Regions from separate parts of the Paenibacillus sp. FSL H8-0537 genome, predicted to be linked through region 1. Evidence: riboswitches for the same ligand, from Rfam matches in the RefSeq annotation. Region 1 holds a riboswitch; each other region holds the start of a gene.
What was found. A riboswitch is a leader RNA that binds a small molecule or an ion and turns the genes downstream of it on or off. The one in region 1 is predicted to bind cobalamin.
Positions count from the first base shown of each region.

Region 2: another riboswitch for cobalamin. It lies ahead of MHB80_RS08655 (ABC transporter substrate-binding protein); the one in region 1 lies ahead of metE (5-methyltetrahydropteroyltriglutamate--homocysteine S-methyltransferase).
Region 3: another riboswitch for cobalamin. It lies ahead of MHB80_RS10680 (ABC transporter substrate-binding protein); the one in region 1 lies ahead of metE (5-methyltetrahydropteroyltriglutamate--homocysteine S-methyltransferase).

Region 1 is NZ_CP150290.1:5,041,632-5,047,716, reverse strand. Features, by position in the region: gene MHB80_RS21265 (energy-coupling factor ABC transporter substrate-binding protein) at 1-40, shown strand, start outside; gene cbiQ (cobalt ECF transporter T component CbiQ) at 37-858, shown strand; gene MHB80_RS21255 (ABC transporter ATP-binding protein) at 845-1,714, shown strand; cobalamin riboswitch at 1,830-2,023, shown strand; gene metE (5-methyltetrahydropteroyltriglutamate--homocysteine S-methyltransferase) at 2,294-4,582, shown strand; gene MHB80_RS21245 (hypothetical protein) at 4,631-4,762, shown strand; gene MHB80_RS21240 (response regulator transcription factor) at 4,791-5,522, opposite strand; gene MHB80_RS21235 (AraC family transcriptional regulator) at 5,808-6,085, shown strand, end outside.
Region 2 is NZ_CP150290.1:2,053,433-2,059,517, reverse strand. Features, by position in the region: gene nikB (nickel ABC transporter permease) at 1-788, opposite strand, end outside; gene MHB80_RS08655 (ABC transporter substrate-binding protein) at 808-2,382, opposite strand; cobalamin riboswitch at 2,664-2,933, opposite strand; gene MHB80_RS08650 (hypothetical protein) at 3,208-4,239, shown strand; gene MHB80_RS08645 (ABC transporter substrate-binding protein) at 4,312-5,307, opposite strand; gene MHB80_RS08640 (helix-turn-helix domain-containing protein) at 5,424-6,085, opposite strand, start outside.
Region 3 is NZ_CP150290.1:2,550,108-2,556,192, reverse strand. Features, by position in the region: gene MHB80_RS10695 (ABC transporter ATP-binding protein) at 1-626, opposite strand, end outside; gene MHB80_RS10690 (ABC transporter permease) at 632-1,450, opposite strand; gene nikB (nickel ABC transporter permease) at 1,447-2,388, opposite strand; gene MHB80_RS10680 (ABC transporter substrate-binding protein) at 2,390-4,018, opposite strand; cobalamin riboswitch at 4,187-4,384, opposite strand; gene MHB80_RS10675 (NADH-dependent flavin oxidoreductase) at 4,514-5,632, shown strand; gene MHB80_RS10670 (helix-turn-helix transcriptional regulator) at 5,765-6,076, shown strand.

The sequences.
Region 1 (6,085 bases):
CCTATTTAAAGGGAAGTCGGAGAAAACAAAGCAGCAATGATGAAATGGATCGATACGATTTCTTATTCCAATCGGCTGCGGGATTTATCCGCCTTTTGGAAATGCGGGCTTGCAGCCCTGCTGCTGCTGCTTGCCTATCTCGCTCATCCGCTCGTGCAGCTGGCCATTTTTGGATGGCTTATGCTGTGGACGATTGGCTACGCGAAAGTACCTGCCAAGCTTTATATGGCGCTGCTTTTCTCCTCTTGCTTGCTGTTCGTTCTCAGCCTGCCTGCGCTGCTTATTGAATTCACTAGCAGCAGTAACAGCGGCAGCGCAGCAGAAAGCCTGGCAGCTGAGAAAGCAGGCTGGGTGCTCGCTTCATGGGAGCCGATCAGCTTGTATGTGCCGGAGGCATCCTTAGGTCTTGCCGGACCTATTTTCACGCGTATTCTTGCTTGCCTGGCCTGCATGTTTTTCATCACCTTGACTACCCCGTTTCCCGAGCTGCTGCAGGTGCTGAAGCGGTTGAAAATGCCGCAAATTGTACTGGAGCTCATGATCATTATGTATCGCTTCATCTTTCTGCTGCTGGATACGGCGGGGGCTATGCTGATCGCGCAGCGCGCACGGGGCGGTCAACATGGTTTTAGAGGAAAGCTTCAAGGTACGGCAGCTATTGCCGTGCGGCTCTTCGTCAAGACGATGCATCGCTATAAGGGGCTTTCGAATGGGCTGATGGCAAGAGGATTTACGAATGAGATCCGCCTTGCGCCTGCTGTAAAGCGGACGGTTCGCCTCCGATATTGGGCGGAAGCTGGGCTAGGCATAATCATTTTATTGGCAGCAGAGCTATGGCTTCGGTATGGAGGTGAATAAGCTGGCAGACAACGATCAGGCATCAACCATTATGGAAATGAACAGTGTAAGCTATGCATATCCCGGAACGGACAAGGTCGCTTTAAACGGGCTAGAGCTGCGGATTCCTGCAAGCAAGAAGGTAGCGCTGTGCGGGCATAATGGCTCGGGCAAGTCGACGCTTTTTTTGCAGCTTATTGGCATTAATCGTCCGCAATCCGGTTATGTCAGCTGGCGCGGCGAGCCGCTTTCTTACAAGCCCAGAGAGCTTGCCAGCTTGAGACGGCGCGTTGGTCTTGTTTTTCAGGACCCGGAGCATCAGCTCATCTTGAATACCGCTTATGAGGATATTTCTTATGGGCTGCGCAATGCGGGGCTTCATGAAGAGGAAATTAACAGGCGTACGGGGCGTATCATCCAGCAGCTGAACTTGCAGGAACTGGCTCATAAGCCGCTGCATCATCTTAGCCTGGGGCAAAAGAAGCGAGTCGCTCTTGCCGGCGTGCTGGCGCTGGAGCCGGAGCTGGTACTGCTTGATGAGCCGGCTGCTTATCTCGATCCGATATCGGAGCAGCGGCTGATGGCTGAGCTGGACCGCATTCATGCGAGCGGCATAACGCCGGTTATGGCAACGCATGACATGAATATGGCCTATGCTTGGGCGGACTGGATTTTTATTATGAATGAGGGCCGCTGTATATTGGAGGGTACGCCGGAGACGGTATTTCGCGAAGGCGAACGTCTCAGAAGCCTTGGACTCACGCTGCCAATGGTGCTGGAAGCTTGGGAGGCACTGCCGTCTGAGCTGCGAGGAGAACAGCCGCCGCCGCGCACGCTCGCACAATTTAAAGCGGCTGTAAAATCTTTTGTTGTATAAAAACACGAAAGTGTGTATAGTTATACATGTTGCTTGAAATAGTAGGAAAGGACATGATTTTTACATCCTCTCTCTATATTTCTCAGAATGAAAAGTATAAATAAAGATTGACCAACTAAATAGCGAGGAATAAGGTGCTCTTGCGTCACGTCTTGAGCTTAAAAGGGAAGTCCGGTGCAACACCGGCGCGGTCCCGCCACTGTAACAGCGGAGTTCTGCGCAATAAAGCCACTGGCATGATGCCGGGAAGGCGAGCGCAGCGATGATGATGCTGGAGCCAGGAGACCTGCCTTATTCTATACACTGCATTACCTACGGGAGATAGGGAGGTGTTAAAGATGGCAGCCATCGTTTGTTGAAACGAGGGGCGTCTTTACCCACATTTCTGTACAGGGTAGGACGTCCCTTTTTGTATTTAATCGTTTCTGGCTGGCAGCAAATCGGATGTATAGGGAAAGGCCGCCGCGAAGAAATTCGCTCGCAATGCCATAAGCATATATCTGAGTTTGTTGATGAAATAACAAAGAATTATAACTTCCATCCACTAGGGTGAATAATGAAAAACAGGAGGCAATAACAATGAGTCAAGTAAAAAGCAGCAGTTTGGGATATCCGCGTATCGGTGAAAACAGAGAATGGAAAAAAGCGCTGGAGGCGTTCTGGAGCGGCAAGCTTGAGGAAGCGGATTTCTTGAAACAGCTGGAGACGATTCGTCTAAACCATCTGCAATTGCAAAAACAGGCCGGAATTGATCTCATTCCGGTAAATGATTTTTCGTATTATGACCATATCCTTGATACAGCTGCTATGTTTGGCGTCGTGCCTGAGCGCTTTGGCTACACAGACGGCCCTGTATCGGTAACGACCTATTATGCCATGGCGAGAGGCAATAAAACGGCTTCGGCATCCGAGATGACGAAATGGTTCAATACGAACTATCACTACATTGTTCCTGAGCTGAAAGGCATTACGCCGGCTCTGACCGAGAACCGTCCATTGATCGCTTACCGCGAGGCAAAGGAAAAGCTGGGCATCGAGGGCAAACCAGTCATTGTTGGACCTTATACATTTCTCAAGCTTTCTAAAGGCTATGCCGCTTCTGAGCTTGCTACGGTTGCTGCCCAGTATGTGCCGCTGTATGCACAGGTGCTGCGCGAGCTGGAGCAAGAAGGCGTACAATGGGTACAAATTGACGAGCCTTCGCTCGTAACAGATGTGTCTGATGCAGATTTGGCGCTTGTGCAAAGCATTTATGCACAGCTTCATGAAGCGGCACCTAAGCTCAATTTGCTGCTGCAAACGTATTTCGAATCGGTTCAGCATTATGCTGCAATCGCGGCTTTGCCTGTACAGGGCTTAGGTTTGGATTTCACAGCTGGCGCTGAAAAGAATCTGCAGCAGCTGGAGTCAATCGGCTTCCCGCAAGGCAAGGTGCTGGGCGCAGGTATTATTGACGGCCGTAACATTTGGCGGGCAGATCTTCAGGAGCGCAAAGCGCTGCTTTCCCGTATTGCTAAAGTCGTGCCAAACGACCGCCTAATTGTAAGCTCCTCTTGCAGCCTGCTGCATGTACCTGTATCGGCCGCTCTCGAAACGGCACTGCCAGCAGAGCTTGCAGGCGCACTGGCGTATGCCAATGAGAAGCTGGAGGAAATTTCCGTTCTTGCAACTGCGCTGAATGAAGGAGATGCAGCGGTAAAAGAGGCATTTGATCGCAATGCAGCCGCTTTAGCTGCACTTGCCGCATCGCCATCCCGTGGCCGTGCAAGCGTTCATGCCGCTGTAGCGAGCATCGATGCACAGCCGTCGGAGCGCAAAGCGGTATTTGCAGAGCGCCAAGTGAGCCAGAAGGAACGCTGGCAGCTGCCATTCCTGCCGACAACGACAATCGGCAGCTTCCCGCAAACGGCGGAAGTACGCCAAGCAAGGCAGCAATGGCGTCGTGGTGATTTGGGTGAGGAGCAGTACCGCGTATTCATTAAGGAGCAGATTCAGCATTGGATCAAGCTGCAGGAAGAGATCGGCCTTGATGTGCTCGTTCATGGGGAGTTTGAGCGTACGGATATGGTTGAGTTTTTCGGAGAGAAGCTGGAAGGCTTTGCTTTCACGAAAAATGGCTGGGTGCAATCCTATGGCTCGCGCTGTGTAAAACCACCAGTCATTTACGGCGATGTGCAGTTCAGCAAGCCGATGACTGTCGAAGAAACCGTTTATGCACAGTCGCTGACTTCTAAGCCGGTAAAAGGCATGCTGACGGGTCCGATTACGATTTTGAACTGGTCGTTTGTCCGCAGCGATTTGACTCGCGAGCAGGTTGCTTACCAAATCGCGCTTGCCTTGGCAGAAGAAGTGAAGGCGCTGGAGGAAGCAGGCATTGAAATGATTCAGGTGGATGAGCCTGCCCTTCGCGAAGGCTTGCCGCTTAAACGTGAAGATTGGGAGCAGTATTTGAACTGGGCGGTGCTTTCCTTCCGCTTGTCCACTTCTGATGTTAAGGATACGACGCAAATTCACACGCATATGTGCTATTGCGAGTTCCATGACATTATTGATTCCATTCGCGCGCTCGATGCCGACGTTATCTCCATTGAAACATCCCGCAGCCACGGCGAGCTGATTCACAGCTTCGAGGAGCACACATATGAGCTGGGTATTGGCCTTGGCGTATACGATATTCATAGCCCTCGCGTGCCGGAAGTAGAGGAAATGACATCGATGATCAAACGCGCCCTGAACGTGCTTGAGCCAGAATTGTTCTGGATTAACCCGGACTGCGGACTTAAAACGCGTGGTGTAGATGAGACAGTTGCATCGCTGCGCAATATGATTCAAGCGACTGAGCAAGTACGGGAGCAGCTGGCTAAGTAATGAAGTAATTGTAATGATCAGGACGATTCGTATCGTTATTAAGAAGTTATGGATATTAAAAAAGCTCCGCTTGCGCTGATTGGCGCATGCGGAGCTTTTGCTTTATTTGAAGCGGGGATGGTCAAAGCCGAGGGAGTGGGGACACGGCAGGCAGGAAAACAGGCCAATATAGACAGGTAATGCAATTCAGCCTGCTACAGCCGCCCGCCTAAATGGTCTCTGCCGCGGGATTCATCAGGCAATAGCCAATGCCCCATACCGTCTGAATCAAGGAGGCAGATTCGGGGTGGACGCGGTTCAGCTTCTCTCTGATCCGCTTCACATGGGTATCAATCGTCCGGTAATCGCCTAGCGATTGATAGCCCCAAATTCGCCGCATTAAATCCTCACGGGAAATGGGCTGATTGATGTTGGCTGCCATAAACCTGAGCAGCTCATATTCGCGGAACGTCAGCTTTACCTTGCTGCTTCCGGCAATCACTTGCCTCGAATCATAATCGAACACGAGTCCTGGCAGCATAAGATCAGGTGTCTGCTTGCGCTGCAAGGCGCGATAAGCAAACTCCGAGGTGCGGCGAATGATCGCTTTAATGCGGTACATCAGCTCGCGCGGGCTGAATGGCTTAACGACATAATCGTCGGAGCCCGCTTGGAAGCCGTCGAGCCGGTCATCCTCTTCGCCACAGGCGGAAAGCATAATGACGGGTGTCGATTTTTTCTTCTTGAGCTCGCGGCAAAATTCAAGCCCGTCCATCCCCGGCAAATTACGGTCCAGCAAAATCATTGAATAATTGTATTGCATCGCCTTGAACAAGCCGTTGATGCCGTCCGAGGCTTCTTCGACGATCCAGCCTTCTTTTTTCAAAAATAACTTGAGCAGCTTGCGGATATGCTCCTCATCATCAACAATCAGAATGCTATATGGTTGCTGAAATGCCATCGCTCAACACCTCATCTTTATGATTAAATTCATTATTGATAACAATTATCATTATCATTACATGCGGTCCCCATTTTTGTCAACTAAAAAACCTCCGTTTCTTGCCACATTAGCCGAAGGGTAGTCGCGAAAAAGACACAATTGCCTATGAGTGCGGATAAGTACAGCTGCTGCTCCCAATCGTCGTCAGGCTGTTCTCTTTCGAGCAGACGGGGAGCAGAGTATAATGGTGAAATGCAGGCTTTGGATGAAGGAGAGAGCTAGGTTTAGAGGAGGGACGATGAAGTGGAAAGAAGGGGTATTTTTCAGGGGCAGTTAATGCAGGCCGAGCAGTATCCGCGAGTGGTAGCCTATTATTTTAAGGAATGGAATGGCTTCGAAATGGCTTACCATCAGCATAGCGCTGTTGAAATTATGTATGTCATATCAGGCGATTGCACGGTAGAGCTGCCGAATAAATCCATCCCAATGGAAAAAGGGCATTTCATCGTCATCGACTCAATGGTCGCTCACCGTCTTCATGTTGCGGAGGGCACCGCATGCCGGATGCTCAATGTTGAATT
Region 2 (6,085 bases), 3.0 Mb from region 1:
TTGCCTACGCCGGGCCAAGAGAAGATCGTCTCAACGATCACATTCCCCCCCAGCATAAAAGCAAAGCTTGTCCCCAGCATCGATAAAATCGGCAAAAATGCATGCTTAAACACTTGGAAGATTAAAATCCTCCCCTTGGACAAGCCTCGCGCACGCGATGCCTTGACGAAGTTCTGGCTGTTCATCTCGAGCATATTCGTCCGCAAAACCCGGGCATATACCGCACCAAGTCCGAGCCCAAGCGTAACCGCCGGCATTAAGAGGTGAGCAAGGCCGCCGCGTCCCATGGAAGGCAGCCAGCCAAGACGGACCGAGAAAAAATAAATCAATAAAAAACCGAGCCAAAAGGAGGGGATCGAGGCGCCAAGCAGCGCCATCAATCGGCCCATCCGGTCAAGCAGCCCTGTTGAAAAGATTGCGGTGGCGAGGCCGATGAGGCAGGTTGCCAGCAGCATGACAAATGCACCAGCCGAGGCCAGCTCCAGTGTGGCGGGCAGCCTTTTAAGCAATTCGCCGGCAACTGGCTCCTTGGACATATAAGATGTCCCCCACTGCCATGTAAATACATCGCCAAGCCAGCGTATATATTGGCTCCATAAGGAGTCTGTCAGCCCCATTTCCTCCCGCAGTGCGTCAATCGCCTCCTGAGAAGCCGGGATATTGTGCGTGGTCAGCAAAATTCTCGCCGGATCGCCCGGAGATACCCTCATTAAAATGAAGGTCAGCGTCGCTACGCAAAAAATGACAAGCAGCATTTGCATGGCGCGTTCGAGCCAAAAACGAAGCATACTTAGGTACACCCTTTACTTAGGTGATATCAACTTCAGCTGTCACATAATAATATTCGATCGGATGCGGAATAAAGCCCGTTACCCCTTTTTTCACGCCAAATACATTGTCGGGGTGTACGATAAACGACTGCGGCAAATCTTCATTAATAATGTCCTGAGCTTCTATCGCAAGCGCATTGCGTGCTTCTGTAGCAGACGTTTCGTTCAGCTTGTTAATAACCGTCTCAAGCGGCTTCGATACATAATGGCTGACATTCGATTCGCTAGCTGATTGATAGAAAATGTTCAAGAAATATTGCGGATCGCCTGTATGTGCTGTCAGCATGCTGTACATAGCAAGATCCCAATCGGACTTCGCAAGCTCAGCATCAATATTTTCAACCTTGCGAATTTTCACGGTAATGCCTTCATTAAGCAGTTGGTTCTGAATAACCTCTGCCATTACGGACAGCTCTGGGCGGTGCGGGAACGTAAGGAGCGTCGCCTCGAATGGCTTGCCTTCCTTCTCCCACATGCCTGCAGCATTTTTCTGCCAGCCGCCAGCGCTCAGCAATTGCTCCGTCGTTTCCCCTGCTGCTTGCTCCGCTACTTTGCCAAATGGCAAAATTTCCGGGAACGGGCTTTTCGCTTTCGTGCCATAGCCACGCATAACCGATTCAATAATCGCCTCGCGCGGAATGGCTTGATCTACAACCTCGCGGTTCGCCTTTTCTTTAAACAAAGCAGAATTCATATTAAATAATACCATATGTGTACGAACCGATGGTGCAGACAGCACTTCCAGCTTACTGTCCTTCTCTACCAGCTCAATGCTGTCAATCGGAATGTCCGTTGCAACATCTACTTCGCCAGCTTGCAGCGCCATCAGTCGGGTATTGCCATCGGTTACAAACTTCATTGTCACTTCCTTAAGCTTCGCCGGTTGTCCCCAATACCCATCATAACGCTCAACAACAAGCGATACGTCTTTCGTAAACTGCTTGATTTTGAAAGCTCCCGTCATGGCCGGGTAGCTGCCCGCTTCCTTTATGCTGTCGACATCAAGAATAATCGTGCTTGGATCAGCCAAGCTGGAAATAATAGCCGAGTTCGGCTGTGTTGTTATAATTTTCAGCTCATCCGGTGCAACCACTTCAATATCTTTCACCAGCAGCAAATCCTTCGCCAAATGGCTATTTTCAATGGAACGAAGCAGTGAAGCTTTCACGCTTTCTGCATCCATCTTTTTGCCGTCGTGGAACGTTACGTTGTTCTCCAGCTTGAGCGTCCACGTGTTAGCATCCTCCTGCTTCCACTCCTTCGCAAGCCAAGCAGCCGGCTGCAGCTGCTCATTCAATTTAATAAGCGTTTCCCCTGCGCCAGAGCGCATAACGTCCCAGCTGTCATCGCCATGCGGGTCAACGCCTGCTGGGTTCCAGGTGTACGCCATTGTCAGTGTTTTATTTGCGGCAGAAGCATTGTTTTCCCCGGCAGCATTGGTGCCCTTCCCTGTGTTTGAGTCAGCATTCGTGCTGCATCCTGCAAGCACCAGCATCAAGCAAACGATCATCATTCCAAGTGAAAAGCTAAATGGCTTCTTCGTGTTGTTCATTTTTCTTTTGTCTCCCCTTTAAGTAAGCGTAAACGGCCGAAAGCCGTCCTGTGGCGGCAAAGCTACCGTTTCGCGTAGAAATATAGAGAAAGGATAGAAAAATCATATCCTTTCCTATATTTAAAAAAAGCATCCCCGACCCTTAAGAAAGCAGTCAGAAATGCTTTTATGATAAATAACTAAACCTTATCTGCGTCTGCTCGTCATGGAGCAGCAAATAATCGTTAGACATTTTGCAATAAATGGGCATAACCAACCACCTCCCTAAGCACCGTAGGTCAAACAGTGATGTTAAAACAGGCAGGTCTCCTGACTTGGGGCCTCCCTCTCTTCCCTTCCCGGCTAGCGCGAGCCTCTGCAATTCGTCCTGCGACGAAAAGAAGCTCATCAGCCAGTGGTTCATTTGTGAGGGGAGCGCAGCTTAATTAATGATTAGCTGCTGCCCTATACAGTGGCGGGTCCGTGTCGGCCTTTAACCGAACTTCCCTTTTAAGCGAACTAAGGCGTATATGTCCTTGCCTTCGTACCGCACCTATTTTCATTCAATTATGAAGTTTTGCAGGCTAATCAGCCTGTCTTGTCCGTAATCCACTCTTAATCTTAGGGAGGAAGTGCTGATCTGTCAACATTTTGATTTAAGTAAGCTATAGCTCCATCATAATGCACACGCCCCAGTGCCTTAAACAAGCTAAATGAAAGTATTTTCAATATAAAACTTTCATATTTTTTCCAGTAATGATATATTGAAAATACTTCACGCATGATGAGCTTATTTATTAAATTAGTCCAATAGGTACTCTATCAATTAGAAAAGGAATGATCACATTGTCGGTGAAAATCCTTCCAGTCGAAGTAAAGCAAATTATTGATTCCTATTGGTTTTACAGTGATTTTTATTCGATTATATCTCGCGTAGATTCGAAAAAAATGTGGTTTATGAATAATTATATTAATTTATTCGATATTCCAGATCCAAACCAATTATATACCTTTTTCTACAATGGTTATTATAGAGATAAAATGGTTGAGTTTTATGACTGCCCTTTTATTGATTTTCAGCGGATAGCGATAGACAGGCGAAGCTCGACTATTTTGAATAATGACCTGCTTGATTTTATTAAAGCATCGATTGACGGCGGCTATTATGTGATCGTTATGATCGACCGTTTTTATATAAAAGAATATGAAATTACTGCGAAGTCTCCACATGAAGTCATGATAAATGGGTATGATGATGCCAATAAAAAGCTGTATTTCTGCGACAATAATGCCAATGGAAAATACACAACGAATATCACCTGTGATTACGAGGCTTTTAGCAGAGCGTTTCATTTATTGGAAATTGAAGCCCATGATTTTAAACAGCATCTTTATTTATTGAAGCCTCTCGAAAATAACGACTATGCTTTTTCTCTAAAATACGTAAAAAATACGATGAAAGCCTATCTCTTGTCCAGGTCACATACAGATGAATATTACAACGAGGCTTTAGGCACACCTGGGCTAACCTTTGGCATTAATGTATACGACAAGGCCTCCGACTATTTAAAATATTTGGCTCAAGAGGAGGTAGTATTTGATATTAGATCGTTTCACCTGCTTTACGACCATAAGAAATGTATGACTATGCGATTAGACTACATGATTAATAACAAGCATTTGATTGATGATAATCAAATTTTGAACAGATGGAGAAAGCTCGAGGCGGATGTGCATGCTCTAAGAAATTTCATTTTAAAATATTTGTTTACTCGAAGCTCGGATGCTTTGTACAAGCAAATGGAGCAATTGCATAAATTAAAGGAGACGGAAATGGTTTTGCTTCAAGAGGTTGTGGACCAGTTGAAGGATGGCTAGAAGACCGTTTATGGTGACTGCATGGCTTCTATTAGACGTTTTAGGCTAAGTGAATGATGAGCATGGACGAGTTTACTTTTTCCCACCAGAAGCTAGCAAGTCAGCCACTTCTTTCATCGTTTCTCTAATTGTAATACTGTCTGCCAGATAATATTTGTCTTGGTCGAGTAGATATACATTTCCATTCTTGACTGCCGGCAATCCTTGCCATAAGCCTGATTTCAGAAGCTCATTGTAGTCTTCCTCATCCTCTACAATGAGCAGCAGATGATCCCCAACATACTCTGGAAGCAGCTCCTGCGAGACGACAACCGCATTTTTCCAACGATCCTTATTCATTTCTGCCTGAACCTTATCGACTGCTTTGGCTTGCAAGGCTGTCCTCACGACATACCCGCCAAAGTTTGTACTCAAATAAATTCGCAGTCCGCCTTCCTCGATAAGGAGAATAGAAACCGATTCATCTCCGATGGACTGTTTCACCTTCGCTCGCAAAACATCCCTCTCTGCCTCGTAATCTTTGATCCAACCACTCGCTAACGACTTCTTACCCAATACATCCGCAACTTTAGGAAAAACATCATAAATCGGATCGCTGAACTTGATGTACACAATCGGAGATACTTTTTCTAATTTATCCATAATATCTGGATAGATTTCTGGATAGACAGAACTGAAAATCATTAAATCCGGCGAAAGCTCTACTATTTTCTCAACATTTGGCGGATCACCGATAGAATCAACGCCTGCCAGTGATGGTTTTATGAACGAGTTAAGAAAATCATTATCGCAAACCGCAATCGGCTGAATGCCAACCGTTATGGCCACCGAAGAAAATTCGCATACAGCAACCTTTTGCGGCGAGACTGGAATTTCTACATCCCTCCCCATATCGTCGGTGAATACTCTTGTCCCCGCAGCCGCATCGGCTTGTGCTGCGTTCAGAGCAGTGTTGCTTCCTCCGTCCTCCAACGGCTTGTCTGTCATTGAACCACATGCCGCAATAACGAATAAAATGACCAGCATTCCTGCTATATATAATCCTCTGCTGCTGCTTAACTGTTTCATTTCTTCTTATTCCCCTTCAGTCCTATGATTAATAATGATTATCATAATCGATTATAGGGCTTCCTTCTTGATAATATCCATACACTATCATGATTGCTGATGGATTGTTATGTATCTTATTCATATTCTTCTCCCTCAATTCCTGCGCCTAATAGCACAGCCGCTTCTTCCATTTGCGCCATAATAGACAACGGATCATAAGCCAGCCACTGGTGTACATCAACTTGATAAATATTGCCGCTGCGCACGGCGGGGAAGGATAACCATACAGAAGACTCTTGAATGTCGGCCCATACTTGGCGAGTCTCCTCATCAGGCTGCACGACGACGATAAGGTGATCCGCCCTGAAAAAAGGCAGCTCATCCAGATTTATGACTGTGGAGTGATAGCTACCGTTTATTTCGAATTGCTTCGCAAGCTTATAAGGTGGTGTCAAACCAAGCGAATGGTACAACGAATAGCCCATAATTTGGTTTCCATACATTTGAAGAAAATCAGCCCGAACACGGAAAACCGCAATCGTCTGCCCTTCCATCTTCCTAAACAACCTGTTTCTAAGCTCAAGAGCTCTCTCTTCATAATTCCGCAGCCATTCCTCTACCTGTCGCTCCAAACCTAAAGCACTTCCAATTGCTTTAAATTGAATATATAAAGGATCTTTTTTGTCATCCACCTCTATAACCTTAGCTCCGCACTGCCCACGCTGCAGCCAGGAAGGTGGACCTATCACAATATCGGGCTTTAATTGATCTGTTGCATCCGAGTCATAATAGGGGA
Region 3 (6,085 bases), 2.5 Mb from region 1:
GCGCCTGTGCGCCGTGCCATATTTGCCAGCATTTCCGTCACCTGGACGCGGATTAGAGCATCGAGCCCTTTCGTCGGCTCATCGGCAATAAGCAATGACGGGCTTCCGGCAAGTCCCATTGCCGCCAGCACACGCTGCTTCATTCCGCCGCTTAGCTGAAAGGGGTAGCGCCGCAGCTGCTGCTCCGCATCCGGCATATTCATCGCATGCAGCAGACCAGCCGCCTCAGCGTTGACCTGCTTGTTCCCCGCTCTCCCGCCATAAGTGCGATTCGCCTCGCGAAGCTGGCTGCCAAGCGTCAGAACTGGATTGAGAGAGCTTGCAGGATTTTGCGGAATGAGGGCGATTTCCCTTCCCCGTATTTGCCTCATTTCTTTTGGGCTCAGCTGCAGCAAATCTCGGCCTTTATACAGGATGCTTCCACTGACGGAAGCATGTGCGGGAAGCAGCCTCACCAGCGACAGACCTAGCACAGACTTGCCGCTGCCCGTCTCGCCAATCAGTCCAAAAATGCGCCCCCGCTTCAGCTCAAGCGTTGCCCCTTCAACCGCCTGCACAAGCCCTTCCCTTGTCTGAAAGGAAGCATTTAGCTGCTTGATTACCATAAGCGTATCGGTCAACATCATTCCTCCTACAGCAGTGAATGCTCTTTCTCCGTCCGTGTATCCAGCTTATCGCGAAGACCATCACCCAGCCAATTGATGCATAGGGATACAGCGGCTATACAGAGTCCAGGTGCGAACATTAGATGTGGATAACTGCGAAAATATGGCCGGGCATCGTTCACCATCACTCCCCAATCTGCCGCTGGCGGCTGCAAGCCTAGACCGAGAAAGCTAAGCGAGGCGATAGATAGAATCACTCGCCCAATCCGAATCGTGAACAATACAATAAGCGGCCCCAATAAATTCGGAAGCATATGCTTGCTGATTATGTACGCATGGCCCGCCCCTAAAGCACGGATGCCTTCCACGTAGCTTTCTTCGCGTATTTTCATAACCTCGCCGCGCACGACCCGGGAAAAATCTGCCCATGAGGTGAAGAGAAGCGCGATAAACAGGCTTTTTACACCGGGACCGAGCGTACCTGCAATAGCCAGCATAAGCGCGAGACCCGGCAGTCCTTGAAAAATGCTAACCACAATTTGTATGGCTTCATCGATCCAACCGCCAGCATAACCGCTTATCGTTCCGAGCAGCAGGCCGACTAGCATTGTAGCGAGCGTAACAGCTACCGCCAGCAAGATCGACACCCTTCCGCCATATAAAATGCGGCTCAGCACATCCCGCCCCAGCGTGTCTGTTCCTAGCCAATGTGCAGCGGATAACGGTGTAAGCCTTTCCGCCATATTAATCTGATTCGGGTCATAGGGAGCAAGCAGCGGTGCCAGCAAGCTGGTAAGCAGAAAGAAGGCAAGCACGCCTGCAGCCAACCTATAGGATATCTTCATCGAAGCTTCCCTCCCAGCCTGATTTGCGGATGAGCAAGCCCATAGCATAAATCCGTTGCCAAATTGAACAGGACGTAAATGAGACCGGTAAATACGACATAGCCCTGAATGACCGGATAATCTCTGCGAAAAATACCGTCCATTGCAAAGCGTCCAATGCCTGGCACCGCGAAAATAACTTCCACGATGACGGAGCCGCCAACAATCGCTCCAAAATAGCTGCCGATGACCGTGAGCAGCGGAATACAAGCATTGCGCAGTGCATGCCGAAGCACAATGAAGCTCTCACGCAGCCCCTTAGCCCGGGCCGTCAGCATATAATCTTTATTCAGCTCCTCCAGCAGCGCCGCACGCGTTAGCCGCATCAATATGGCGCCTGTACCGGAAGCAAGCACCGCGGCTGGCATAAGCAGATGCTTCCATGTCCCATAGCCGCTGGTTGGGAGCAACTGCAGCTTCTCCGACCATAAGGCAATGAGCATGATCGCCAGCCAAAATCCGGGAATGGAAACCAAAATCAGCGCAAGCGCCCTGCCGATATGATCGAACAGCCGATTGCGCCGAATCGCCATGAGCATGCCGCATGGCACGCCAAGCAGAATGGCGAACAATACAGCTAACAAAGATAGGCTTAAGGTTGCAGGAAGGCGGCGCAGCAGCTCGCCGCTAACCGATTCCTTCGTCATATATGACGTTCCCAAATCACCTTGTACCGCCTTTGATAACCAATGTCCATATTGAACGAGCAGCGGATCATTCAGCCCCATCTCTTCGCGTTTCAAAGCAATTTGCTCTTCGGTCGGCTGGCTGAAGCCGTTCATGCTGAGCAGCTCGACAGCCGGATCACCCGGAGAGGCGACGCTTAATGCAAAGGCTATAAACGTAATGCCAATCAGGACGGGAACAGCCGCCGCCAACCTCCGAATGAAATAGGCCATCTTATTGTACCCGCTCCAGTTGCGGCAGCGTTGTACCATACACAAGTGCCCCGTATCCGGTAATTTCTTTGCTGAACGCAATTAAGCTCGCATCATTAAACAGCGGAATCGTCGGCAATTCCTCAGCTGCGATATCCTGCAGCTCGTTATAAATGGCAGCGCGATCATCCATATTCAGCGTCGTCTTCACCTGATTCAACAGCTCATCCACACGGGCATTGCTGTAACCGAGCGTATAGCTTTTATTGCTTGAGCCTTCGCTAGCCATATAATTGTTCAAAATCGAATAAGGATCGCCGTTCGGCAGCCCCTGAATGGCCATAGCCAAATCGAAGTTTCCTTGTGCCTGTGCTTCCTTGTAAGCTGCTCCATCCAATATTTGAATCGTAACGTCCAGCTGCAATTGTTGAAGCACAGCCTGAAGCAGCTCGGCCTGCGCTTTATACGGATAACGGTCAAGCCCATAAGTTGGCACAATTAGCGTAACCGCCTGCCTGTTATCGCCAAGCACCTCATGCGACAGAGCGATTGCCTTTTCCGAATCATGAACGGCAGGGATGTCCTTGTAAAACGGCGAGGTCGAATTTAGAATGTTGGCTGTAGCGGTTGGATAACCCAAAAACAGCTCCTTCACCAGCTGCTCGCGGTCAATAATCAGACTCAGCGCCTGACGCATCTTCAAATCATTAAATGGCGCTTTGGCACCGTTCGGATGCAGGTAGTGGGAAATCGTCGATTTTGCCGTCGATACAGCAAAGCGGTCATCCTTCAGCAGCTCCTCGGCAAGGGCAGGAGGAATAGCTCCCAAATCCATGACGCCCAAAATCTCCCCAGATTTAAGGGCAGCCAGCCTTGTATCAGGGTCCGGTATGACGCGGACGCGGATTTTTTGAGCTTTTGCTTTTTCGCCATAATAGCCGTCGTAAGCTTCTAGCAAAGAATATTGATCCTTCTCATGCTGCACAAGCTTGAAAGGACCTGTTCCTTGCGGCAGGCCGTTGAAATCGCCGTTGTCGTCAAAATTATTCGGGCTGTACATCGGACTTGAGAAGTTGATCATTGAATACAGCAGCGTCGGCTGCGGATTTTCGAAAACAAGCTTAATCGTGCTTTCATCAACCTTCACGACTTCCTGAAGGCTAGGGTATGAATGATTAATGTCCAGCGTATAGAACGGCGAACTCTTCGGGCTCACCTGCTTGTAACGGGCAAAATTTGCAAGCGCCGCGTCCGCGTTGAATGGCGCGCCATCGTGGAACGTCACGCCTTTGCGCAGCATGAAGGTCCATTCCTTGCCATCAGCGGACATTTCCCACGATTCCGCCAGCTTTGGAGCAGGCTTGCCATCCTCAGAAGCAGCAATTAGCGGCTCCCATACGTATAGAATAGTGCTCGTGTAATAAGCATCTTGTGGTCCTGGTGCTAAATCCCGCGGCGCAGCCAGCACGATTTCTTCAGAAGCAGCATCCGCAGCGGCGGAAGGAGCAGCAGACTGCTGCGACAGCCCATTATTGCTGATGGGTTCATTTGAGCCGTTGGCACCACTGCAGCCCATCAGCGCCAGCAGCAAGCAGAGGCTGAATAAAACACCCATTCTTTTTTTATTTCTTGCCGTTTGTGTACGTTTCATCTTTTCTATTTCCTCTCCCTCTAGCAAAATCATCTTCCTGTAAAAATCCGCAAAAAAAAAGACAGCTCTGCCTCCAGTCATAGGAAGGATAGAGCTGCCTGTTATTGTTATTTTCCATCATAGCAAATAAGCATGCGCGCTAACACTTCCCTATTCTCCGTAGGTTACAGCAGTGTTGTCAGAACAGGCAGGTCTCCTGGCTACCGGAAATAATGCTGCTAGCTGCCTTCCCATTCTCGCTAAGCGAGATCAGTGGCCTTGTAGCTTCAGCTAATCCGTAACAGTGGCGGGACCGCGTCGGTTTTGCACCGAACTTCCCTTTTAAGCTCCAGCCGCAGCTGTCGCACCTTATTCCCACAATTTTTCAGTTGTTTGCAAATCTGGTTGATTATATACCAGCCCTTTCATTTAAGCAACCTTTCCCTCCGCTTTCCTTTGTTTATTTTCTGATATAAAATAAAGTAGATAGCATTTCGTAACTGGAGGGAACGACTGATGAAACCACAATTTCAGCCTTTATTTGAACCATTCACTTTCACGAATGGCATGTCTGTACATAATCGTATTGTAATGGCGCCAATGACAACCTGCTCGTCCAATCCGGACGGTACAGTGCCTGATGAGGAGCTCGCCTACTACAGCCGTCGCAGTGCGGGGCCCGGCATCGTCGTTACAGCTTGCGTCTACGTAAGCCGCAACGGCAAAGGCTTCCCGGGCGAATTTGGCGCGGATACCGACGAAATGATCCCAAGCCTCAAGCGTCTGGCCGATGCGATTAAAAGCCGCGGCGCGAAGGCGATTTTGCAAATTTTTCATGGCGGAAGATCCTGCTTCCCTGGCCTAGTGCCGAATGATGATTTGGTGAGCGCCAGCAGCATTGCCCAGCAAGAAGGCGGTATTGTACCACGCGAGCTAACCGAGGAGGAAATCAAAGCGATTATCGCCGACTTTGGCGAAGCGACCCGCCGTGCAATTGAGGCTGGTTTTGACGGCGTAGAAATTCACGGTGCCAACGGCTATCTGCTGCAGCAATTTTATTCCCCGGCTTCCAATGTACGTACCGACGATTGGGGCGGCTCGGTCCATAAACGGATGGCTTTCCCGCTCTACGTCGTTGAAGCCGTTCAGAAAGCCGCAGCTATGGCGCCACAGCCATTTCTGGTGGGCTATCGCTTCTCGCCGGAGGAGCCTGAAGAAGAAGGCTTGACGATGGAGCATTCGTACCATCTGGTTAACGCTCTAATCGAGCAGAAGCTGGATTATTTGCATGTGTCGCTTAATGATTTCTGGTCGAAGCCGCGCAGAGGCGAACAGGATTCACAAAGCCGCATGGCCTGGTTCGTCGAAAAATACAGCGAGCACATTCCATTCATCGGAGTTGGCGGCATCACAACTGCCGAAGAGGCTCTGCAAGCGAAAAACTCCGGCGTGCCGTTCATCGCCCTAGGCCGCGAGCTCATTATCGACCCGGATTGGACGGAGAAAATCAAGCAAGGCAACGAGCAGGATATTGTGACTACGCTGTCCAAGCAGGATCAAGAGCGTCTTGTCATCCCGAATGGCTTGTGGGGAGCCATTACGCATGCGCCAGGCTGGTTTCCGATAACGGAATAATTGCAAAGTCCACCCTATCGATCACAAATAGGCACAAGGTGAAACGGCTGTCGCCGTCCTTTGGCGGCGCGGCGCGTTTCGACCCGAGACTAACAATTTGACATTTCTATAAAAGTAGATATACTAATCCTCATGGATACTTTATCAATACTTAAAGCTGTGTCTAACGAGAAACGGTACCATATTTTAAAATGGCTGAAAACACCTGAGGAGCATTTCGGGCCTCAATGCCATCTAACCGATGCTTGTCAGTTTGCTGGAGGCGTCTGCGTCGGTTCGTTTGCTGAAAAATCGGGCCTTGCGCAATCCGTTATATCCGGCTATTTAGTGAAAATGCATAAAGCAGGCTTGCTGGAGTCGAAGCGGATCGGACAGCACACTTATTACAGACGCAATGAAGCTAACATTCGGCTTTTCAAAGAAATGATTCAGGATGAGCTATAACCTTGCTTA